Linked DNA regions of Caldimonas brevitalea. Each later gene encodes a partner of the first gene's protein in a complex. Links are inferred from orthologs where the notes say so. Each region holds a gene or a part of one and is shown on either strand. Other genes may lie near its edges. The genes, in order: AAW51_RS14475 and AAW51_RS06730.

The links.
Region 2: the proteins of AAW51_RS14475 (region 1) and AAW51_RS06730 are in contact, whole or in part, in a cryo-EM structure (PDB 9GE8), measured with the Escherichia coli proteins. The link is inferred for Caldimonas brevitalea from one-to-one orthologs.

Annotation. Positions count from the first base shown.
Region 1 is NZ_CP011371.1:3,360,769-3,371,465, reverse strand. Bases 1,794-4,696 are described here. They hold AAW51_RS14475 (arylesterase), read right to left. Parts: upstream 3,631-4,696; coding sequence 2,956-3,630; downstream 1,794-2,955. Other genes in these bases: rlmB (23S rRNA (guanosine(2251)-2'-O)-methyltransferase RlmB), read left to right, coding at 4,341-4,696; AAW51_RS14470 (ABC transporter ATP-binding protein), read left to right, coding at 3,614-4,297; phbB (acetoacetyl-CoA reductase), read left to right, coding at 2,157-2,894; AAW51_RS14485 (acetyl-CoA C-acetyltransferase), read left to right, coding at 1,794-2,052. In the rest of the region: phaC (class I poly(R)-hydroxyalkanoic acid synthase), read left to right, coding at 1-826; more of AAW51_RS14485, read left to right, coding at 874-1,793; more of rlmB, read left to right, coding at 4,697-5,072; AAW51_RS14460 (SIR2 family NAD-dependent protein deacylase), read left to right, coding at 5,077-5,835; upp (uracil phosphoribosyltransferase), read left to right, coding at 5,945-6,577; AAW51_RS14450 (hypothetical protein), read left to right, coding at 6,592-6,933; AAW51_RS14445 (glycerophosphodiester phosphodiesterase), read left to right, coding at 7,013-8,233; AAW51_RS14440 (hypothetical protein), read left to right, coding at 8,380-8,823; AAW51_RS14435 (chromate transporter), read right to left, coding at 8,892-9,431; AAW51_RS14430 (chromate transporter), read right to left, coding at 9,428-10,018; AAW51_RS14425 (MFS transporter), read right to left, coding at 10,036-10,697. UniProt on the Escherichia coli protein: TesA is a multifunctional esterase that can act as a thioesterase, lysophospholipase and protease.
Region 2 is NZ_CP011371.1:1,536,607-1,547,484, reverse strand. What follows is about bases 4,071-7,154. They hold AAW51_RS06730 (ABC transporter permease), read right to left. Parts: upstream 6,838-7,154; coding sequence 4,303-6,837; downstream 4,071-4,302. Other genes in these bases: AAW51_RS06725 (dioxygenase family protein), read left to right, coding at 7,018-7,154. Also shown: AAW51_RS06755 (Smr/MutS family protein), read left to right, coding at 1-608; AAW51_RS06750 (group II truncated hemoglobin), read right to left, coding at 626-1,075; AAW51_RS06745 (M48 family metalloprotease), read right to left, coding at 1,075-2,427; AAW51_RS06740 (MinD/ParA family protein), read right to left, coding at 2,513-3,322; AAW51_RS06735 (GGDEF domain-containing protein), read right to left, coding at 3,327-4,046; more of AAW51_RS06725, read left to right, coding at 7,155-7,863; AAW51_RS06720 (BMP family ABC transporter substrate-binding protein), read right to left, coding at 7,878-8,999; AAW51_RS06715 (adenosine deaminase), read right to left, coding at 9,080-10,123; AAW51_RS06710 (BMP family ABC transporter substrate-binding protein), read right to left, coding at 10,251-10,878.

The DNA.
Region 1 (10,697 bases):
GCTGGGCTTCTGCGTCGGTGGCACGCTCCTCGCCTCGGCGCTGTCGGTCCTGGCGGCACGCGGTGAGAAGCCGGCCAGCAGCGTCACCTTGCTGACCGCATTCCTCGATTTCCGCAACACCGGCGTGCTCGACGTGTTCGTCGACGAAGCGGCGGTGCACCTGCGCGAGATGAGCATCGGCGCGCAAAGCCCGGCGGGCGGCGGCTTGCTGCGCGGGCAGGAACTGGCGGCCACTTTCTCGTTTCTCAGGCCCAACGACCTGGTGTGGAACTATGTGGTCGGCAACTACCTGAAAGGGCAGACGCCACCCCCGTTCGACCTGTTGTACTGGAACTCCGACAGCACCAATTTGCCGGGCCCGATGTACTGCTGGTACTTGCGCAACGCCTATCTCGAGAACAAGCTCAAGGAGCCCGGTGCCTTGACGGTCTGCGGCGCGCCGCTGGACTTCGGGCGTATCGACGCGCCGGCCTTCATCTACGGTTCGCGCGAAGATCACATCGTGCCGTGGGACGGCGCCTATGCTTCGGTGCCGCTCCTGAGCGGCGACAAGCGCTTCGTTCTGGGCGCCTCCGGCCACATCGCCGGGGTCATCAACCCGCCGGGCAAGAAAAAGCGCAGTTACTGGACCAACGCGGCCTTGCCTGCCGAAGCGGCGGACTGGCTTGCAGGCGCGACCGAACATCCCGGCAGCTGGTGGCCCGAATGGAGCGCCTGGCTCGAGCCGCAGGCCGGCCGCCGTGTACCCGCACCGAAAGCCCCCGGCAGCGCCCGCCATCCGCCCATCGAAGCGGCGCCCGGACGCTACGTGAAGCAGAAGGCCTGATCTCTACCATCCACATTTCAAGACAACCCGTACAGAAGGAGTCGACCATGACTGACATCGTCATCGTGTCCGCCGCGCGCACCGCGGTCGGCAAGTTTGGAGGCACGCTGTCCAAGACCCCGGCGGCAGAGCTGGGCGCCATCGTCATCGCCGAGGTGCTCAAGCGCGCCGGGCTGCAGGGCGATCAGGTCAGCGAGGTGATCATGGGCCAGGTGCTGACCGCCGGCGTGGGCCAGAACCCAGCCCGGCAAGCGGTGATCAAGGCCGGCTTGCCGAACAGCGTGCCGGCGATGACCATCAACAAGGTGTGTGGTTCGGGCCTGAAGGCCGTGATGCTCGCCGTGCAGGCGATCCGCGACGGCGACGCCGAGATCGTCGTCGCCGGCGGCCAGGAAAACATGAGCCTGGCGCCGCACGTCCTGCTCGGCTCGCGCGACGGCCAGCGCATGGGCGACTGGAAGATGACGGACTCGATGATCACCGACGGCCTGTGGGACGTGTACAACCAGTACCACATGGGCATCACCGCCGAGAACGTCGCCAAGCAATACGACATCACACGCCAGGCGCAAGACGAGCTGGCCCTGGCGTCGCAGCAGAAGGCGGCGGCGGCTCAGGAGTCAGGCCGCTTCAAGGACGAGATCGTGCCGGTCTCGATCCCGCAGAAAAAGGGCGACCCGGTGGTGTTCGCCGCCGACGAGTTCATCAATCGCAAGACCAATGCCGAGGCGCTGGGCGGCTTGCGCGCGGCGTTCGACAAGGCAGGCACGGTGACGGCCGGCAATGCGTCCGGCATCAACGACGGTGCGGCCGCGGTGGTGGTGATGAGCGCGGCCAAGGCGCAATCACTGGGCTTGAAGCCGCTGGCCCGGATTGCCTCCTATGCCAGCGCCGGGCTCGATCCGGCCTACATGGGCATGGGCCCGGTGCCGGCGTCGCGCAAGGCGCTCGAGCGCGCGGGCTGGAAGCCCGCCGATCTCGACCTGCTCGAGATCAACGAAGCCTTTGCGGCGCAGGCCTGCGCGGTGCACAAGGAAATGGGCTGGGACACCAGCAAGGTCAACGTGAACGGGGGCGCCATCGCGATTGGCCACCCGATCGGCGCGTCCGGCTGTCGCATCCTGGTGACGCTGCTGCACGAGATGCAGAAGCGCGACGCCCGCAAAGGCATTGCTTCGTTGTGCATCGGCGGCGGCATGGGTGTTGCGTTGACGGTCGAGCGCTGAGTTTCCTTCTCCGCCGCCGGAGGGGAGGGTGAACACCGCTGGACCCCGCCGCTGTTTACCACGACGCTCCATGGCGGCACGACGAACTCAAGTAGGAGCAGAACATGACTCAGAAAATTGCGTACGTCACGGGCGGCATGGGCGGTATCGGCACCTCGATCTGCCAGCGCCTGGCGCGCGATGGCTTCAAGGTGATCGCCGGCTGCGGGCCGAGCCGCGACTATGTGAAGTGGCTGGATCAGCAGAAGGAACTGGGCTACACCTTCTATGCCTCGGTCGGCAATGTCGCCGACTGGGACTCGACCGTCGCCGCCTTCACCAAGGCGAAGACCGAGCATGGGGTCATCGACGTGCTGGTCAACAATGCCGGCATCACGCGTGACCGCATGTTCCTGAAGATGAGCCGCGAAGACTGGGACGCGGTGATCGACACCAACCTGAACAGCATGTTCAACGTCACCAAGCAGGTGGTCGGCGACATGGTCGAAAAGGGCTGGGGCCGCATCATCCAGATCTCGTCGGTGAACGGCGAGAAGGGCCAGGCCGGCCAGACCAACTACTCGGCGGCCAAGGCGGGCATGCACGGCTTCACGATGGCATTGGCGCAGGAACTGGCGAGCAAGGGCGTGACGGTGAACACCGTCAGCCCGGGCTATATCGGGACCGACATGGTGCGCGCGATCAAGCCCGACGTGCTCGACAAGATCGTCGCGACCATCCCGGTCAAGCGCCTGGGTACACCCGACGAGATTGCCTCCATCGTGTCGTGGGTGGCGTCGGAAGAGGCCGGTTTCGCGACCGGGGCCGATTTCTCGATCAACGGCGGGCTGCACATGGGGTGAGCCCGGTCGCTGCGGGGGCGGCATCGTTGCCGCCCGCCGCCCCCGGGTGATGTCGCGGGGCTCAACGCCCGCCGAGCAACGCCTTCAAGGCGGGCCAAACGTTGTCCAGCATGACAACCTGCGCCTTTTCGTTCGGGTGGATGCGGTCGTCCTGGAACATCGCCAGTGGTTCAGGGATGTCGGCGACGCCTTTCAGGAAAAACGGCACCAGGGCCGCGCGGCGCTCCTCGGCCACTTTCTCGAAGATGGCGGCAAAGCTGGCACCGTAGGCCTTGCCGTAGTTGGGCGGCAGCTGGATGCCGACGATCAGCACCTTGGCGCCGGCGGCTTGCGCCGCCTCGGTCATGGCGCGCAGGTTGGCCTCGGACATCTGGATCGGCAAGCCGCGCAGCGCGTCGTTGCCGCCCAGCTCGATCACCACATGCGAGGGCCGATGCTGCTTCAGCAAGGCCGGCAAACGCGAGCGCCCGCCGGAGGTGGTGTCGCCGCTGATACTGGCGTTGATCACCGTTGCCGGCACTTTTTGCGCGCTCAGGCGTTGCGTCAGCAAGGCCACCCAGCCGGTGCCGCGCTTCAGTCCGTACTCGGCCGACAGGCTGTCGCCCACGACGAGGATCTTGGCCGGTGCGCTGCCGGCCGCGCGGGCCGGGAGATGTCCCAGCGCCGCGCAGGCGAGGGCAAGCGCGATACAGTCGCGACGTCTTCTGCTTTCCAACACCATGAGTGAACCCATCATCGTTGTGGATCGTGTCACCAAACAGGTGCACGATTCCTCGGGCGTGCTGACGATTCTGCACGAGATCGATTTCTCGCTGGCGCCGAGGGAGTCGGTCGCCATCGTCGGCGCCTCCGGCTCGGGCAAGTCCACGCTGCTGGGCATCATCGCCGGCCTCGACACGCCCACCCGAGGCACCGTGCGGCTGGCCGGACGCGACTTGTTCAGCGTCGACGAAGACGCCCGGGCCGCGCTGCGCGCCGCCAAGGTGGGCTTCGTGTTCCAGAGCTTCCAGCTGATGGGCAACCTCACCGCGCTGGAAAACGTGATGCTGCCGCTCGAACTGCAAGGCCGCAGCGACGCGCGCAAGGCCGCCACCGAGATGTTGCGGCGGGTCGGCCTGGGCGAGCGCCTGGGTCACTACCCGCGGGTGCTGTCGGGCGGCGAGCAGCAACGGGTGGCGCTGGCCCGGGCGTTTGTGGTCGAGCCGGCCGTGTTGCTGGCCGACGAGCCCACCGGCAGCCTCGACTTCGCGACCGGCGAAAAGGTGATGGAGCTGATGTTCGACCTGAACCGCGAGCGCGGCACCACCCTGGTGCTGGTGACACACGACCGCGGCATCGCCGGCCGCTGCGACCGGCAGATCCGCATCGAGGCCGGCCGGGTCGCGGCTACCATCGCGGCATGACCGAAGGTGCTCGCACCACGGTGCGCAGCCCGGAGCTTACTCAATGACCGCCAAGATTTTGTTCGGCTTTCACGCCGTGACCGTGCGCCTGAAGACGGCGCCCCAGACCATCCACGAGGTCTACGTCGATGCCTCGCGGCGCGACCAGCGCATGCGCCAGTTCGCCGCCCGGGCCGAGGAGGCGGGCGTGCGGCTGGTGGAGAGCGACGACGAGCGTTTGCACAAGCTGTGCGGCAGCCAGCGCCACCAGGGGGTGGTCGCCAAGGTCGAGCCGGTGCCGCACATCAAGTCGCTCGACGACTTGCTCGACGCCGTGACCGAGCCGCCTTTGTTGCTGGTGCTCGACGGCGTGACCGACCCGCACAACCTCGGCGCCTGCCTGCGGGTGGCCGACGGCGCGGGCGCACATGCTGTGATTGCGCCGAAGGATCATGCGGCCGGCATCAACGCGACCGTCGCCAAGGTCGCCAGCGGTGCAGCCGAGACGATGCCGTACTTCATGGTGACCAACCTCGCGCGCACGCTCAACGAGCTGAAGGAGCGCAACATCTGGGTGGTCGGCACCTCCGACGATGCGCCCAAGACTTTGTATGAAGTCGAGCTGAAGGGGCCGCTGGCGTTGGTTTTGGGTGCCGAGGGCACCGGCATGCGGCAGCTGACGCGCAAGACCTGCGACGAGCTGGTGCAGCTGCCGATGCGTGGCGCCGTCGAGAGCCTCAACGTCTCGGTGGCCAGTGGCATCTGTCTCTACGAAGCGCTGCGCCAGCGCGGCTGAGGCCATGACGATCACGAACGCTGACCTCGACACCGCCCGCGAGTGGATCGCGCAGGCGCGGCGCTTGTGCGTGTCGACCGGTGCCGGCATGTCCGCGGAAAGCGGCGTGCCCACCTTCCGGGACGCGCTGGGCGGGATGTGGGCTCGGTTCGATCCACAGCAGTTGGCCACCGAAGCCGGCTACCGCGCCGACCCGCAACTGGTCTGGGACTGGTATGCCTCCCGTCGTGAAGGCGTGGCCCAGGCACAGCCGAATGGCGGGCATGTGGCACTGGCCGAGTGGCAGCGGCGACATCCCGGGCGCATGACGCTGATCACGCAGAACGTCGATGATCTGCACCAGCGTGCCGGCAGCGATGACGTGGTGTGCCTCCATGGCGGCCTGTTCGTCGACCGCTGGCTCGACCCCTGCCCACGCTGGAAAGGCGGCCAGCCGCCCTGCGACACGAGCACCGCGACGCCCGGGCGGCCGCCGCATTGCGAGACCTGCGGCAACCGGGTGCGGCCCGGCGTGGTCTGGTTCGGCGAGGCCCTGCCGGGGCAGGCGTTGCAGGCGGCCGAAGATGCGGCGAACGACTGCGACGTGATGCTGGTGGTCGGGACCTCGGGCGCCGTCTACCCAGCGGCCGGCTTGCCGCTGTTGGCCCGGCAGGCGGGCGCCAAGGTGGTGGTGCTGAACCCGCAGCCCAGCGAACTGGACGACACCGCCCATCTGGTGCTGCGCGACACGGCCGCACACGGCTTGCCCCTGCTGTTGACCTGAGCCGCTCGGGCAGCGAGGGCGCTCGGTGCCCGTCGGGCCGGCCCGCTACACTGCCATCTCTGTCTGTCCCATCGACGCTGGCGCTGCCGCGGCGGCGCAGCACACCACCATGCCCGTCATCGAAGTCAAGCACCCCCTCGTCAAACACAAAGTCGGTCTGATGCGCGAGGTCGACATCTCGACCAAGAAGTTCCGGGAGCTGACGGCCGAGGTGGCGCGTCTGCTGGCCTACGAGGCCACCGCCGACTTTCCGCTCGAGAAGACCACCATCGAGTGCTGGAGCGGGCCGACCGAGGTCGACCAGATCCGCGGCAAGAAGGTCACGGTGGTCCCCATCCTGCGCGCCGGCCTGGGCATGCTCGACGGCGTGCTCGACATGATCCCCAACGCCAAGATCAGCGTGGTCGGGTTGTCGCGTAACCACGACACGCTGCAGCCCGAGCACTATTTCGAGAACTTCGTCGGTGATCTCGCGGCGCGCACCGCGCTCATCATCGACCCGATGCTCGCCACCGCGGGCTCGATGATTGCGACGGTCGACCTGCTCAAACGCAAGGGCTGCCAGGACATCCGCGCGCTGGTGCTGGTGGCCGCGCCCGAGGGGGTGCAGGCCCTCGACCGGGCGCACCCCGAGGTGCGCTGCTGGACCGCCGCGGTGGATCATCATCTGAACGAGAACGGCTACATCATCCCGGGGCTGGGCGATGCGGGCGACAAGATCTTCGGCACCAAGCAGGAGTGAGGAGGCGAACAATGATGAAGCACCGTACCACCGTGGCGAGCCTGGTGACGCTGATCGCGCTCGCCGGCTGCACCCAGGAGCAGCAGAACCAGTGGCGCCGCGACATTCAGAACTGGACCGGGACCAACGGTGTACTCGAGGTCTATGCCGGTGACAAACTGGTCCGTCGTTTCCTGAAGATCGACAAGATGAGCACCGCGATGGGCACCACCGACAACGTGCCGAGGTCGTACCGGTTCGGCTACGGCGTGCTGGACGAAAACCTCAACGGGCAGGTCGACGACGGCGAGAAGCGGGTGTACTTCGAGATCGGCGACTTCGCCACCAACTACGTGTTCTACGAAAGCCCGCGCTGATACGGCACGACGCGCCTCACGTCAAACCGCTGTCACGCCAGCGCGCCACACTGCCGGTTTCTCACCAGAACGAGGAACCATGGTGTTCAAGTCGAAGCTGCAGATCGTCTCGCTGGTCGCCGCCGTCGCACTCGCCGCCTGCGGCGGCGGTGACGACGACAACGCCGGCGAGGGCGGCAACCAGCCCCTGCCGGAGCAGCCGGCCGCCTCGCGCCCGCTCGTGATCGGCCACCGGGGTGCCAGCGGCTACCTGCCGGAGCACACGCTCGAAGCGTATGCGCGTGCCATCGAGATGGGCGCGGACTACATCGAACCCGACCTCGTGTCGACGCGCGACGGCAGGTTGATTGCCCGCCACGAGCCCAACATCACTGCGACCACCGACGTCGCCAGCCGCCCTGAGTTCGCCGATCGCAAGCGCAAGCGTGTCGTCGACGGCGTCGAAGAGGAAGGCTATTTCGCGTCCGACTTCACGCTCGACGAGATCCGCACGCTGCGCGCGAAGCAGCCGATGGCCGATCGCGATCAGCGCTACAACGGTCAGTTCCAGATCCCCACCTTCGAAGAGGTGCTGAAGCTGGCCCAGGACAAGGGCCGCGAGACAGGCCGCACGATCGGCGTGTACCCCGAGACCAAACACCCGACTTATCACCAGGCGCTCGGGCTGCCGCTCGAAGACAAGCTGCTGAAGGCCTTGACCGATGCCGGCTGGAACCGCGCCGACGCGCCGGTGTTCATCCAATCGTTCGAGCAGGCCAACCTGAAGGCGCTGCGGCAAAAGACGCAGGTCAAGCTGGTGCAGCTGGTGGACGCGAACGACCAGAACCCCGACACCGGCGAGATGGACCTGACCGCGCCCTACGACCGCCCCTATGACTGGACCGCGGCCGGCCGCAAGGGTCCGGCCGACACCTACGCCTACCTGCTGACGGAGCGCGGACTGGACGAAGTCAAGACCTATGCCGACGGCATCGGCCCGTGGAAGCGCTATCTCGTCAAGGTGCGCGCCAAGCTGGACGAGAACGGCCAGCGCATCGATGTCAACGGCGATGGTGTGGTCAACGAAGCGGACTTCGAGGCCGTGCCGGACGACAGCATCGTGAAGGCCGCACATGCGCGCGGGCTGGTGGTGCACGCGTACACCTTCCGCAATGAAGCCAAACGTTTGGCAGGCAGTTACGGCAACGATCCCGGACAGGAGTACCGGCAGTTCTTCAGCCTGGGACTGGACGGGGTGTTCAGCGACTTCCCCGACACCGCGGTGCGGGCCCGTGATGCCTTCGTGGCGTCGCGCCCCTGAGCTGGGTCGTGGCTCCGATGTTCTCTGCTCTGGATACTGGGGTTAACCTGGGTAACCAATACACACAGCTTTACACGGAGGCGCTTGAAACCGACACCCGCGCGGTCCATCTTCGTTTTCAACGCCTTCAGCGTCGGAGAGTGCCCATGAGCAAGAAGTCGCGCTTCTGGATGACGGGATGTCTTGCCGTGGTGATGGCGGCGGTCAACGCCGATTTCGCTAGGCGCCCGTCCGAGCGGCCGCAGACGGCGAAACACAGCAAGTACGACGCGGACGAAACGCTGCGCAAGATCGAGTCGGCGGCGACGGGCAGCGGTTATGCGGTGTTCGCCCGGGTCAGCGCGCCGGGCGCTGGCGCCCCGGGGTCCACGGCGCTGGTGCTGGGGCTGCGCGAAGGGGTGACACCGGTGCTGGTCGGCGAATCGGGAGCTTCGATCGACGCACCCTTGAGCCTCGTGATCGTGCCGCTGGCGGACGGCCGCAGCGAGGTGCGCTTCCTCGACCCCGGCCGCTACCCGGCACCCGCATCCGACGAGGCGCTGGCGGGGCTGGTGCCGCTCGGTGCGATGCTCGACACGGCGCTCGCCTGAGCAGCCCTCGTCGCTCGAGCCTGAATCTCGCTTCGAGGCCCGATGGGTGGCACCGGCTCAGGTTCGCCCTAGATCCAACCCATCGCCCCGACGACGGCCCCGACCGCGATCATCCAGATCGGGCTCAGCCGGGTCTTGAGCATCACCACGACGGTCAACAGCATCAAGGCCCATCCCACCGGCTGCTCGCGGGTCGGCTCCGCCAGCAGCCACGCAGTCGCCAGCACCAGGCCCACGGTGATCGGCGCCATGCCCGCGCTGAAGGCACGCACGCCGCGCGCCTCACGCCGCTGGTTGCGCCAGCGGGTCGCCCACAGCGCGAGGGTGGTCGACGGCAACATGATGCCGAACATCGTCACCGCAGCCCCCATCGGCCCCGCGACGTTCCACCCCACCACCGCGACGAACAGCAGGTTGGGGCCGGGCGCGGCCTGGGCCAGCGCGATCGAGGTGGTGAACTCGGCATCGGTCAACCAGCCGCGTTCAGTGACGACGTAACGGTGCACATCGGGGGCAGTGGAGATGGCGCCGCCGATCGCCAGCAGCGACAACATCAGGAAGTGGCCGAACAGCGACAGCAGGTCGGCGTTCGTCAACCCGTCGCTCATGGCGCGATCCTCCGCCAGGCCGAGGTCACCGACAGCGTGCCGAGGGCGGCCAGCACCCACAGCAGCGGCCAGCGCAGCCCGGCGATCAGCAGCACGGTCACGCCGACGACACCCCAGGCGACCGGCCGGCCCAGCGGCGTCGACTTCAACGAGCCGAGCAGCTTGAGGCCGGTGGCAAAGATCAGCCCGGCCGAGACGGCACCCATGCCGCGCAGGGCGCCGCTGACCATCGTGTGGTGGGCCAGCTCTGCATAGAGGGCGGCGGCGGCCAGCACGATCACGAGCGGCGCGCCCACCATGCCGGCCAGGGCGACGAAGGCGCCGCGCAAGCCGAAGAACCGGTCCCCCACCATCAATGACAGATTCATCACATTGGGGCCCGGCAGCACCTGGCCGACCGACAGCAGTTCAACGAAGTCGTGCTTGCTGAGCCAACGCTCGCGCTCCACCAATTCGCGCTGCGCCACTGGCAGCACACCGCCAAACCCTTGCAAGGCGAGCCGGGTGAAGACCCAAAACAACTGCCACAACGACGTCGGACGGGGTGCAGGGGAGGGGGCGGCTTCAGCGTCAGGCGGCATGGGCATCGAGCGTCGTCAGCATGTCATTCGGGCAGGGCCGGGCGTCGCGCGGCCCACTGGCTGAGCGCCAGGGCCACGGCGACCCAGGCCAGGCCGACCCAGCTCAACACCCCCCAGCCCATGTGCTCGATCAACCAACCGCCGCCGCCGGCGCCGACCGCCTGCCCCAGGTAGATGGCGGACGTGTTGAGCGCCATCAGGGCCGGCGTCAGCAGCGGCGCTGCGTGGCCGAGCCGCGCCTGCTGTGCGGAATTGCAGGAAAAACAGCCGAGCGCCCAGGGGACGATCAGGGCCGCGATCCAGGGCGGCGTGGTCGCCAGCGGCCACAGCAGCAGGCTGAAGCAGATCAAGACCAGCACGGTGGCCACCGCCCTCGCGGCGCCGACCCGGTCGACCACCCGCGACAAGATGGTGTTGCCCAGCAGGCCCCAGGCGCCGAACCAGGCGAACAGCAGGCTGATCTCGTTCGGCGACGCGCCGACGATCTGGCGCAAATAGGGCGCGTAGTAGGCGAACACGGTGAACTGCCCGGCGCCTTGCAGCGCCGTGACGGCGACGATGGCCATCAACACCGGGTTGCGGAACACGCCGCGCCAGGCGCGCAAGCTCATGCCGGGAGGCCGCACCCCGGTCGGCAGGCTGCGGTGCACGCCCATTGCGGCGGCCAGTGCCAGCACGGCCACCA
Region 2 (10,878 bases), 1.8 Mb from region 1 along the record:
CCGAACGGCGCGAAGCCGAACGGCGTGCCGAAGAAGAGCGCTTGCGGCGCGAGCGCGAGTTGTTCACGCGCAGCGTCGGGCGCATCCACGCGCTGAAGGAACGCGGCCTGGCCGAGGTGCCGCGCGAGCGGCCCGAGCCGGTGCCGTTCCAGCGCAGGCTCGACGAGCAGGAGGTGCTGCGCGAGGCGATCTCCGACGAATTCGACGTCGAAACCCTGCTGGAAACCGACGCCGCGCTGTCGTTTCGGCGGCCCGGCGTGGGGCCCGAGGTGGTGCGCCGGCTGCGCCGCGGCGAGTGGGTGATCCAGGCGCAGATCGATCTGCACGGCCTGCGCCGCGAGGAGGCGCGCGAGCAACTGGCGGAGTTCTTGCGCGAGGCGGTGCGCCATGGCCTGCGCTGCGTGCGCGTGATCCATGGCAAGGGCAACGGCTCACCCGGCCGCGAGCCGGTGCTCAAGACCAAGGTGCGCGGCTGGCTGGTGCAAAAGGAAGAGGTGATCGCCTACGTGCAGGCGCGCGCCTCCGACGGCGGCAACGGCGCGCTGGTGGTGTTGCTGCGGCCGTCCAACGACCTGGCACGCCGGCCGGCGTCCGCGTCGGCGCCCTGACGACCGGCCCGGCCGGCTCAGCCGCCCTTGTTGCGCATCCAGTCGGCCGTATTGAAGAACGACGCCTGCAAGCGCTCGGCCAGGTGCGGGTCCAGCCCCACCTCCGACATCGCTTGCTGCATGCAGGCCAGCCACTGGTCGCGCTCGCGGATGCCGATCGCAAACGGCAGATGGCGGGCACGCAGCCGCGGGTGGCCGAAGCGCTCGACGTAGTGCTGCGGCCCGCCCAGCCAGCCGCACAAAAACCAGAACAGCTTGTCGCGCGAGCCCTCTGTCGAGGTCGGGTGCATCGCCCGCAGTTCGCGCCAGGCCGGCTCCAGCTCCATCAGGTCGTAAAAGCGGTCGACCAGCTCGCGCACCTTGGCTTCGCCGCCCACGACTTCAAACGGGCTCACCTCGCCCGGGCGGTCGGATTCGTCGTTCACGTCTTTCCTCTCGACGGGCGCAGCGGCCCGTCCTCGTTGCATCACTTCAAATAGCCCCAGGCCTTCAGCCGGTTGGCCGAATAACCGGCGGCATCACCCTGGCGCGTCGCCGTCAGGTACCGGTGGTAGTGCTTCGCGGCTCGCTCGCGGTCGCCCATGCCTTCGAGCGACACGCCCTTCAGAAACGTCACGCCGGGGTCGCCCGGCAGCAGGCGGTCGAACGCCTCCAGCTCTTCGTAGGCCCGGTCGGGCTGCCGCGCGCTCAAGGCCAGCACGCCCGCCAGCTTGCGGGCCTGCGCCTCTTGCGGATAGACGGTCTTGGCGGCGTCGGCATAGCGGCGCGCCTCGCCGGCGTTGCCCTGGGCATGCAGGCATTGGGCCATGCGCAGGTTGGCCGCGTAATCCTGCGGCGTGCGCTTGATCGCGGCGGCAAACTCACCTTGTGCATCGGCATACGCCTTGCGCGACATCGCGGTCTCGCCGTTCTTGCAGGCGTCGATGGTCGGTTTGATGCGGCGCAGGCCGGCCGTGCGGTCCATGAAGCGCTCGCGCCCGGTAGCGGCCGAGCTGCTCGCCGCATAACGGCTCTCGGCCAACTGCCGCGCGGTGTCGCGCCGCTCGCTGCTCATCGGGTGCGAGGAGAACATGGTACGCAGCAGGCTCGGGCTTTCTTTCTCCTGCTCGACCAGGATCTGGTGCAGCTGTGTCATGCCGGTGGCCGGGTAGCCGGCCCGCACCATGTACTCCTGGCCCAGCGCATCGGCTTCTCGCTCGTTGTCGCGCGAATAGCTGGACAGCAAGGCGCTCGCGCCGACCTGGCTGCCGAGCCCCGCAAGCGCGCCCCATTGCGTGTTCGATGCTGCGACGTTGAGGCCGGTCACCACGGCCTGCGCCACCATCGCCTGCCCCTGGCGCTGCGCGGCGTGCCGCGCGTTCACATGGCCCAGCTCATGGCCCAGCAGTGCCGCCAACTCGGCTTCGTCGTGCAGCTCGGTCATGATGCCGCGCGTCACGCCGACCGCCCCGGCCGGGAAGGTGTAGGCATTGACGTAGTTGGCGTTGAGCACGCGGTAGGAATACGGCATCTGGGGCCGGTGCGAGCGGCCGTGCAGGCGTTGCCCGACCTCGCCGACATAGTCGTTCACCTCGCCGTCCTGCACGCGGCCGAGGTCCTGCGAGAACTGATGCGGCGATTGCTGCTGGTCGACCTCGCGCTCCTGGGCTTCGCTGAGGCCGACCACGATGCTCTCGCCGGTCACCGGTGAGGTGGCGCAGCCCGACAAAAAGGCCAGGCCGGAGGTGGCGGCGCCGAACAGCCACAGCGTGTCGCGGCGCGTCAGGCGGTTGCGGCGCAAGCGGGCGCCGAAGTCGTCGTCACGGTCAGCAGCGGTCATGGCAGGCTCCCAAGAGTCGTTTTCCCGGGATTGTAGGAAGCGGCCGGCACCTGAGACCGGCAGCGGCCGCGGTCAGCCGCGTTCGTCAGCCGCGTTCGTCGGGCGTGTCGACCCGCGCGGCCACCGCCTGGATGGCCCGTGCCGCGGCCGAGCCCGGCAAGCTTTCGAGCAACAGCTGGCGGCGCTGCACCGCCTCGCGCACCGACGGGTCGCTCGGGATGTCGCCCAGCAGGGACAGCCGCACGCTCTCGCCTTGCGGCGTCGAGACGAACCGGTCGACCACGTTTTGCAGTTGCTGCGCGATGATCTTGCCGTCGCCGGGCTTGGCCACCTGGTTGACGACCAGCCGCAGCGTGCGCCGGCGTTGTTGCGTGGCCAGCACCTTGATGGTGGCGTAGGCGTCGGTCATCGAGGTGGGCTCGGGCGTCGCCACCACCAGCACCTCGTCGGCCAGCGACACGGCATACAGCACGACGTCGGAGATGCCGGCGCCGGTGTCGAGCACGACATAGTCGTAGCGCGGCACGAGCGTGGCCAGCACGGCCTGGAACTTGTCGCGCACCTCGGGCGTGAGACGCGAATATTCGACCAGGCCCGAGCCCGCCAGCAGCACCGAGAAGCCGCCGGGCGCGACCAGGATGGCCTCTTCGAGCTGCGCCTTGCCGGTGAACACGTCGTGCAGCGTGATCTTGGGGAACAGGTTGAGCACCACGTCCAGGTTGGCCAGGCCCAGGTCGGCGTCGAGCACCAGCACCCGGTGGCCGCGCTTGGCCAGCCCGGCGGCCAGGTTGGCCGAGACGAAGGTCTTGCCGACACCGCCCTTGCCGCTGGTGACCGCGAGCACCCAGGCGTTCTTGCCACCGCTGGCAGCGCGCGCCTCGGAAGGGGTCTTCATGGCTTCATTCATCGCTCGCATCCTGTGCGTCGCTGTGGTGGGCCCCGAGGCCGAACAGCATGCCTTTTTCTTCCGCACTGACGCTGCTGATCGCGGCCTGCTCGAGGCAGACCCGGTTGCGCCCCTCCGTCTTGGCGCAATAGAGCTGCAGATCGGCCCGCTCCATCCAGAGCGACGCCGACGACCGCACCCACTGCGGCGCATAGGCGCCGCCGACGCTGGCCGTGATGTGCACCTCGTGGCCCGAGGTCAGCTTCACCGGCTGCGCCTCGATGGCGACGCGCACCCGCTCGGCCACCGCGGAGCCGAAGGTCGGCTGGCAGTTGGGCAACATGATCGCGAACTCTTCGCCGCCGTAGCGCGCCACCGTGTCCATCGGGCGCACGCTGTCGCTCAGCCGCACGCCGACGGCCTGGATCACCTGGTCGCCCGACTCATGGCCGTAGGTGTCGTTGATGCGCTTGAAATGGTCGATGTCGAGGATCAACAGCAAGGCCGATTCGCCGGTGCGCGCGACCCGGTCGATCTCGCGTTCGAGCACCGCCCGGAAGTGGCGGCGGTTGGTCAGCCCGGTCAGGGCGTCGCGCAGCGACAAGTCGCACAAACCGTCGAGCACCGCCTGCAGCCAGGCTTCGCCGTTGCCTTCGACCCGCGGCGGCAGCGGATAGCGCCCCTGCTGCAACAACGTGAGCGCCTGCTCCAGCTGGAGCTTGCGCAGATCCACGAGGAAGGAGGCAGTCGCTAAGTCCACAATCAGATCGAGGAGAAGTGTCGGCGCAGTCTAGCAGCGGTCCCCGGGGTGGCATCCACGAAAAACAGGAGGCGCCACGCCCGTTGGCTCCTTATCGGTGCAGTCGGTGAATAACTGTAGGGGCCGGATGGAAATATCGGCACGGGCGGGCGGCGATCGGCAACTGCAGCACGGTCTGCAGCGCAAAACACGCGGCCGCTGCGCAGATCCAACCGCTCGGCCGCCGCCCTCAGGCCGCCGCCTTGCGCAGCGTCTCGACCACCGGTCGGCGCAACACCTCGCGCAGCCCCCACCACCCGGCCGCCAGCGCCAGCACGGCCCCTGCGGCGGTGCCGGCAAGCGGCACCCACGGCGAGGCGCTCCAGCTGAAATCGAACACGTAGCGGGCCAGGCCCCAGCCAACGCCGACCGCCGCGGCCGAGGCCAGCAGGCCGGCGAGCGCGCCGACGCCGAGCAACTCGGCACGCTGCACCCGCCCGAGCAGGACACTGCCGGCGCCCATCGCCCGCATGATGGCGAACTCGCGGGTGCGCTGCTCGCGGGTGGCGACGACGGCCGCGAACAGCACCACCAGGCCGGCGGCGAGCGTGAAGCCGAACAAAAACTCCACTGCCCGGATCACCTGGTCGAGCACCCGCTGCACCTGGCCGATCGAGGCCGACACGTCGACGTTGGTGATGTTGGGAAACTGCCGGCTCAGGGCAGCGTCGAACCCCGGCGCCGCCGGCGCCTTGAAGGCGGCGATGTAGGTCGAGGGCAGATCGGGCAGCTGCGCCTGCGGGAACATCACGAAAAAGTTGACGCGCATCGACGCCCAGTCGACGGTGCGCAAGCTGGTGATGCGCGCCTCGCTGAGGTGGCCGGCGATGTCGAAGCGCAGCCGGTCGCCGAGTTTCAGGCCCAGCGTCTCGGCCAGGCCGGCTTCCACGCTCAGGCCGTCGGCCTCCTCGGGCACCCAGCGGCCGCCAGCGAGTTCGTTGTGCGGCGGCATCTCGGCCGCATGGCTGAGGTTGAACTCGCGGTCCACCAGGCGTTTGGCGCGGTCTTCCTGAAAGTCGCCGGCCGAGATGTCGCGCCCGTTGATCGCCACCAGCCGGCCGCGGATCATCGGATACCAGTCGTAGCGGGCCACGCCGGCCTGCTGCAAGTGCCGGCGGAAGTCTTCGCCCTGGTCGGGCTGGATGTTGATCACGAAGCGGTCCGGCGCGTCGGGCGGTGTCGCCGCCCGCCAGCTGCCGATCAGGTCGGTGCGCAGCAGCACCAGCAGCACCAGCGCCAACAAGCCGACCGACAGCGCCGACACCTGCAGCACCGCAAACGCCGGCCGTGCGCACACCTGGCGTGTCGCCAGCACCAGCCAACGCGGCGCCCGCGCCTCGGGCACCGCCCGGCGCAGCACATGCACCGCCACCCAGGCCAGCAGCGCGAAGACCAGCACCGCGGCCGCAAAGCCACCCACCGCGATCAGGCCCAGCAGCCAGTCGGACGAAGCCGCCAGCAACAGCCCGGCGAAGCCCAGCGCGCCCGCGGCCAGCACCAGCACGGAGGCGGCCTTGGGTTCGCCGACGTCGCGCCGGATCACGCGCAGCGGCGGCACCCGCGACAGCTGCAGCACCGGCGGCAAACCGAAGCCGAACAGCAGCGTCAAGCCGACCCCCAGCCCGAACAAGGCCGGCCAGACGCCGGGCGGCGGCAAGGCGGTTTCGACCAGGCCGGCGAACAGCACCACAAAACCGTGGTGGACCGCATAGCCGAGCGCAATGCCCAGGGCGCTGGCGAACAGGCCCACCGCGAAGAATTCGAGCGCGTAGCTGGCGGCGATGGTGCGCTGCGCCTGGCCGAGCACCCGCAGCATCGCGCATTCGTCGAGGTGTCGGTTGGCGAAGTCGCGCGAGGCGATGGCCACGGCCACCGCGGCGAGCAGCGCGGCCAGCAGCGCCACCAGGTTGAGGAATTTCTCGGCACGGTCGAGCGTTTGGCGCATTTCCGGGCGGCCCGATTCGAGCGACTCGACGCGCACGCCGCGCAGCTTGCCGGTCTTGATCTCGGCTTCGGCCCACTGGACGAAAGCCTGGACGTCGCCGCGCCGCCCGCCGTCGCGCGCCGCCACGGCCAAACGATAGGTGACGCGGCTGGCCGGCTGGATCAAGCCCGTCGCTGGCAGGTCGTCCTGGTGCAGCATCACGCGCGGCGAAAAGCTCATGAACCCGGCGCCACGGTCAGGTTCGATCAGGATCACCTTGGCGATGCGCAAGCGGGCGTCGCCCAGCAGCAAGGGGTCACCCAGCCGCAGCTGCAAGGCGTCGAGCACGCCGGCATCGACCCACACGGTGCCGCGCGCCGGGCCGTTGCGCACCGCCTGGGCGGCGGCCCCCACCGCATCGGCCACTTCCAGCCGCCCGCGCAACGGATAGCCCGCGCTGACCGCCTTGACCGCCACCAGCCGGCTGGCACCGCCGCGCTCGTCCGGCGCGCGCGCCATGCTGGGGAAAGACACCGAGTGGGCGGTGTCGAGCCGCTGCTGGCGCGCCCGTTCGACGAAGGCCGCCGGGGTGGGTGTATCGGTGGCCACCAGCGCGTCGCCGCCCAACAGCTGGCCGGCGTCGCGCGCCAGCCCGGTCTTCAGCCGGTCGGCAAAAAAGCCCACCGCGGTCAAGGCGGCGACCGCCAGCATCACGGCCACGATCAGCAGGCGCAGCTCGCCGCTGCGGAAGTCGCGCAGCGTCTGACGCCAGGCGAGCAGGAGGGTCGACGGAGTGAACATGAAGGGGACGGCGTACGGAATCGCAACAGGGGCCCACGGTAGCGCATGCACGCGCCGGCCGCCAGGGCCGGGGCTTTGCGGCCTGCCCGGCGTGGCGAGGCCGGCGCCACGGGCGTTTGAACGCTGCGTTCAAGACGCTGCAATGGCGCGTGCGGCCCTGCGTGCTGCAATGGTTGCACCATGTCGACCGCCCACACCCTCCCCCCGTTGTTCGTCTCGCACGGCTCGCCGATGATCGCGCTCGAACCCGGCGCGACCGGCGCCTTCTTTACACGGCTCGGCCGCACGCTCGACGCCAGTTTCGGCTGCCCGCGCGCGATCCTCGCCGTGTCGGCCCACACCGCGGCACGCCGGCCGGTGTTGCTGGCAGCGCCCCGGCACCACACGGTGCACGACTTCGGCGGTTTCTCCGACGCGCTCTACCGGCTGCGCTACGACGCCCCCGGTGCCCCGGCGCTGGCGGCGGAGGTCGCACGCTGCCTGACCGCGGCCGGTGTCGGCGTGGAGGTGCAGGACGCCGGCGGCCTCGACCACGGCATCTGGACCGCGCTGATGCACCTGTGGCCCGAGCCCGAGGTGCCGGTCTTGCCGCTGTCTCTGGTGGCCGACGCCGCGCCCGACGCGCAGTTCGCGATCGGCGCGGCCCTGGCGCCGCTGGCCGAGACGGGCGTGCTGGTGCTCGGCACCGGCAGCATCACGCACAACCTGCGCCTGCTGTCGTGGGGTGCCGGAGAAGGCGGGCCCGAGCGGCCCGAATCGGCGGCGTTCCGGCACTGGGTGTACGAGCGGGGCCAGGCGCGCGACTGGGACGCCTTGTTCGACTACCGCCGGCAAGCGCCGCACGCGGCGCTGATGCACCCGACCGACGAGCACTGGCTGCCCTTTTATGTCCCGGCCGGTGCCGGCGGCCGAGCCCATGCGCCGGTGCGCCTGCACGACGCGGTGACCCTCGGCGCGCTGGGCATGGACGCCTATGCCTTCGGGCCGCATGCGGCCCGCCTGCACGAGGCGCTCGAACTCGGCTGAGGCGGGCGCGTCCGTCAGGGCTGGCGGGGGAAGGAACCCACCACACCCTCGACGTAATAGTCCATCGTCGCGATGCCCGCTTCATCGAGCACTCCCGCGGCCTGCCGCTGGCGGCCCTGGTTGTCGACGATGCGGCCCGAGAAGGGGTGGAAGGCGCCCGACGAGATCGCTGCCGCACGGGCCTGCACCAGCTTGACCGTATCGGCCGGCACCCGCCGGCTGAAGGGCGCCAGTCGCACCATGCCGTCCTTCAGGCCGCCCCAGGCGGGTCGGGCCGCCCAGCGGCCATCGAGGACGTCTTGTGCGATGCGGGTGTAGAAGTCGCCCCAATGGTGGGTGACCGCCGTCAGCTGCCCCCGGGGCGCGTGCTGCCGCATGTCGCTGTGGTACGGAATGCTCATCACGCCCTGCTCCTCGGCCGCCTGCACCGCCGCCGGCGACGCGCTGTGGTGCGTGATCACGTCCGCCCCCTGGCGGATCAACGTCAAGGCCGCGTCGCGCTCGCGTGCGGGGTCGAACCAGTTGTTGAGCCACACCACCCGCACCCGGGCCTTGGGGTTCACCGACCGCATGCCCAACGTGAAGGCGTTGATCCCCTGCACCACCTCCGGCACCGGGAAACCGGCGACATAGCCGGCCGTGCCCCGCTTGCTCATGCGGCCGGCAACGATGCCGGCCAGGTAGCGGCCCTCGTAGAAGCGCGCGTTGTAGGTGGCGACGTTGGGGGCCCATTTGTAGCCGCCCATGTGCTCGAAGGTCACGCGCGGGAACTCGGCCGCCACCTTCAGTGTCGGGTCCATGTAGCCGAAGCTGGTGGTGAAGATCAGCCCGTGGCCCTGCTGCGCCAGGTCGCGGATCACACGCTCGGACTCGGGGCCTTCGGCGACGTTCTCGACCATCGTGGTGGCCACCCGGCCGGCGAGACGCTGCTCCATCTCCAGCCGGCCATGGTTGTGCTGGTAACTCCAGCCGGCCTCGCCGACCGGGCTCACGAACACGAAGCCGACCTTGAGCGGCGGCTTGGCGTTGCCCTGGGCCGACGCCGCAGGCGCCGCAGGCGCCACAGGGATGAGGCCGACGCTCAGCGCGGCCGCAAGGCACAGCCCCTTCACGGCGTGCCTGAGGTTTTTGAACATGGTGGTCCTCTACATGGCCCCGTGGGTCGACGCAGGCCGCCTGGGGCGCGGCGGCCTGCTCTCTCGTGGCGTGGCTACGTCTACCGGAATTGCTCGAAGGTGGCGTCGAGCCGCTCGATCCAGCGCGCCTTGTCGGCCTGGTCGGCGAAGCTCGCCTCGAAACTGTTGCGGGCCAGCGTGTAGGCGTGGCCCGCGTCGAGCGGCAAGGCCGCGAAGGTCTCGAGGTAGTTCTGGTTGAGGTAGCCGCCGAAATAGGCCGGGTCGTCGGAATTGACGGTGGCGGCCAGTCCGGCGGACAGCAATTCTCCCAGATTGTGCGCACCCAGCTGGTCGAACACGCACAGCTTCACATTCGACAGCGGGCACACCGTCAGCGGGATGTGCTCCCGCGCCAGGCGCTGCACCAGCGCCGGGTCTCCCAGGCAGCGCACGCCGTGGTCGATGCGCTCGACCTTGAGCACGTCGAGCGCGTTCCAGATGTATTCGGGCGGGCCCTCTTCACCGGCATGCGCCACCAGCCGCAGCCCCAGTTCGCGGCAACGCGCAAACACGCGCGCGAACTTCTCCGGCGGATGGCCGCGCTCGCTCGAATCGAGCCCGGCGCCGATGAAGTGCTCGCGCAAGGGCAAGGCCTGCTCCAGCGTCTGCAGCGCGTCGTCCTCGCTCAGGTGGCGCAGGAAGCACAGGATCAACTGCGCACTTACTCCCAGCTCGGCGCCGGCCCGGTCGGCCGCGCGTTTCAAGCCGTGGATGACGGCCTCCATCGGCACGCCACGCGCGGTGTGGGTCTGGGGGTCGAAGAAGATCTCGGTATGCAGCACATTCTCGGCCGCCGCCCGCCGCAGATAGGCCCACGCCATGTCGTGGAAGTCGTCCTCGGTCAGCAGCACGCTGGCGCCGGCGTAATAGATGTCGAGAAAACTCTGCAGGTCGGTGAAGGCGTAGGCGGCGCGCAGCGCCTCGACGCTCGGGTAGGCGAGCGCCACACCATTGCGCTTCGCCAGCTCGAAGATCAGCTCGGGCTCGAGCGAGCCTTCGATGTGGATGTGCAGCTCGGCCTTGGGCATCGCGGCCAGCAAGGCCGGCAGGCGTTCGCGGGGGATGTGGGGAAAGGTCTTCTTCATCGACAGCTCGCTCCGGGTGGGGTCAAGGCCTGAAGGGGGCGCTGCCGTCGGGTGCCAGGCAGCGCCATGCAACATGAAAAAAAGGCCGCCCGGCACGTCGCGGGGCGGCCTGCTCGGACAGCGCGGTTTACTTCGCCGACGGCAGCTTGCCTTCGACGCCCTTCACGTACCAGTTGATGCCGTGCAGGAATTTGTCGTCGGCCACGGCGCCCTGCGCCAGCACTTCCTTGCCGGACTGGTCGGCGATCGGACCCTTCCAGATCGAGAAGCTGCCGTCCTTCAGGCCGGCCTTGACCTTCTCGACCGCTTCCCGGGCGTCGGCCGGCACCTTGTCGGAGACCGACACCAGGTCGATCGCGCCTTCCTTGACGCCCCACCAGGTGGCCTGCGTCTGCCAGCTGTTGTTGAGGACTTCGTTGACCACCTTCTTGTAATAGGGGCCCCAGTTGATGATGGCCGAGCCCAGGTGGGCGTTGGGGCCGAACGAGCTCATGTCGGAATCCCAGCCGAAGCCGAACTTGCCGGCCTTCTCGGCGGTCTGCAGCACCGCGGACGAGTCGGTGTTCTGCATCAGCACGTCGGCGCCCTGGTTGATCAGCGACTGCGCGGCCTCGCCTTCCTTGGGCGGGTCGAACCACTTGTTGACCCACACCACGCGGGTCTTGATCTGCGGGTTGACCGACTGCGCGCCCAGCGTGAACGAGTTGATGTTGCGGATCACCTCGGGGATGGGAATGGACGCCACCACGCCGAGC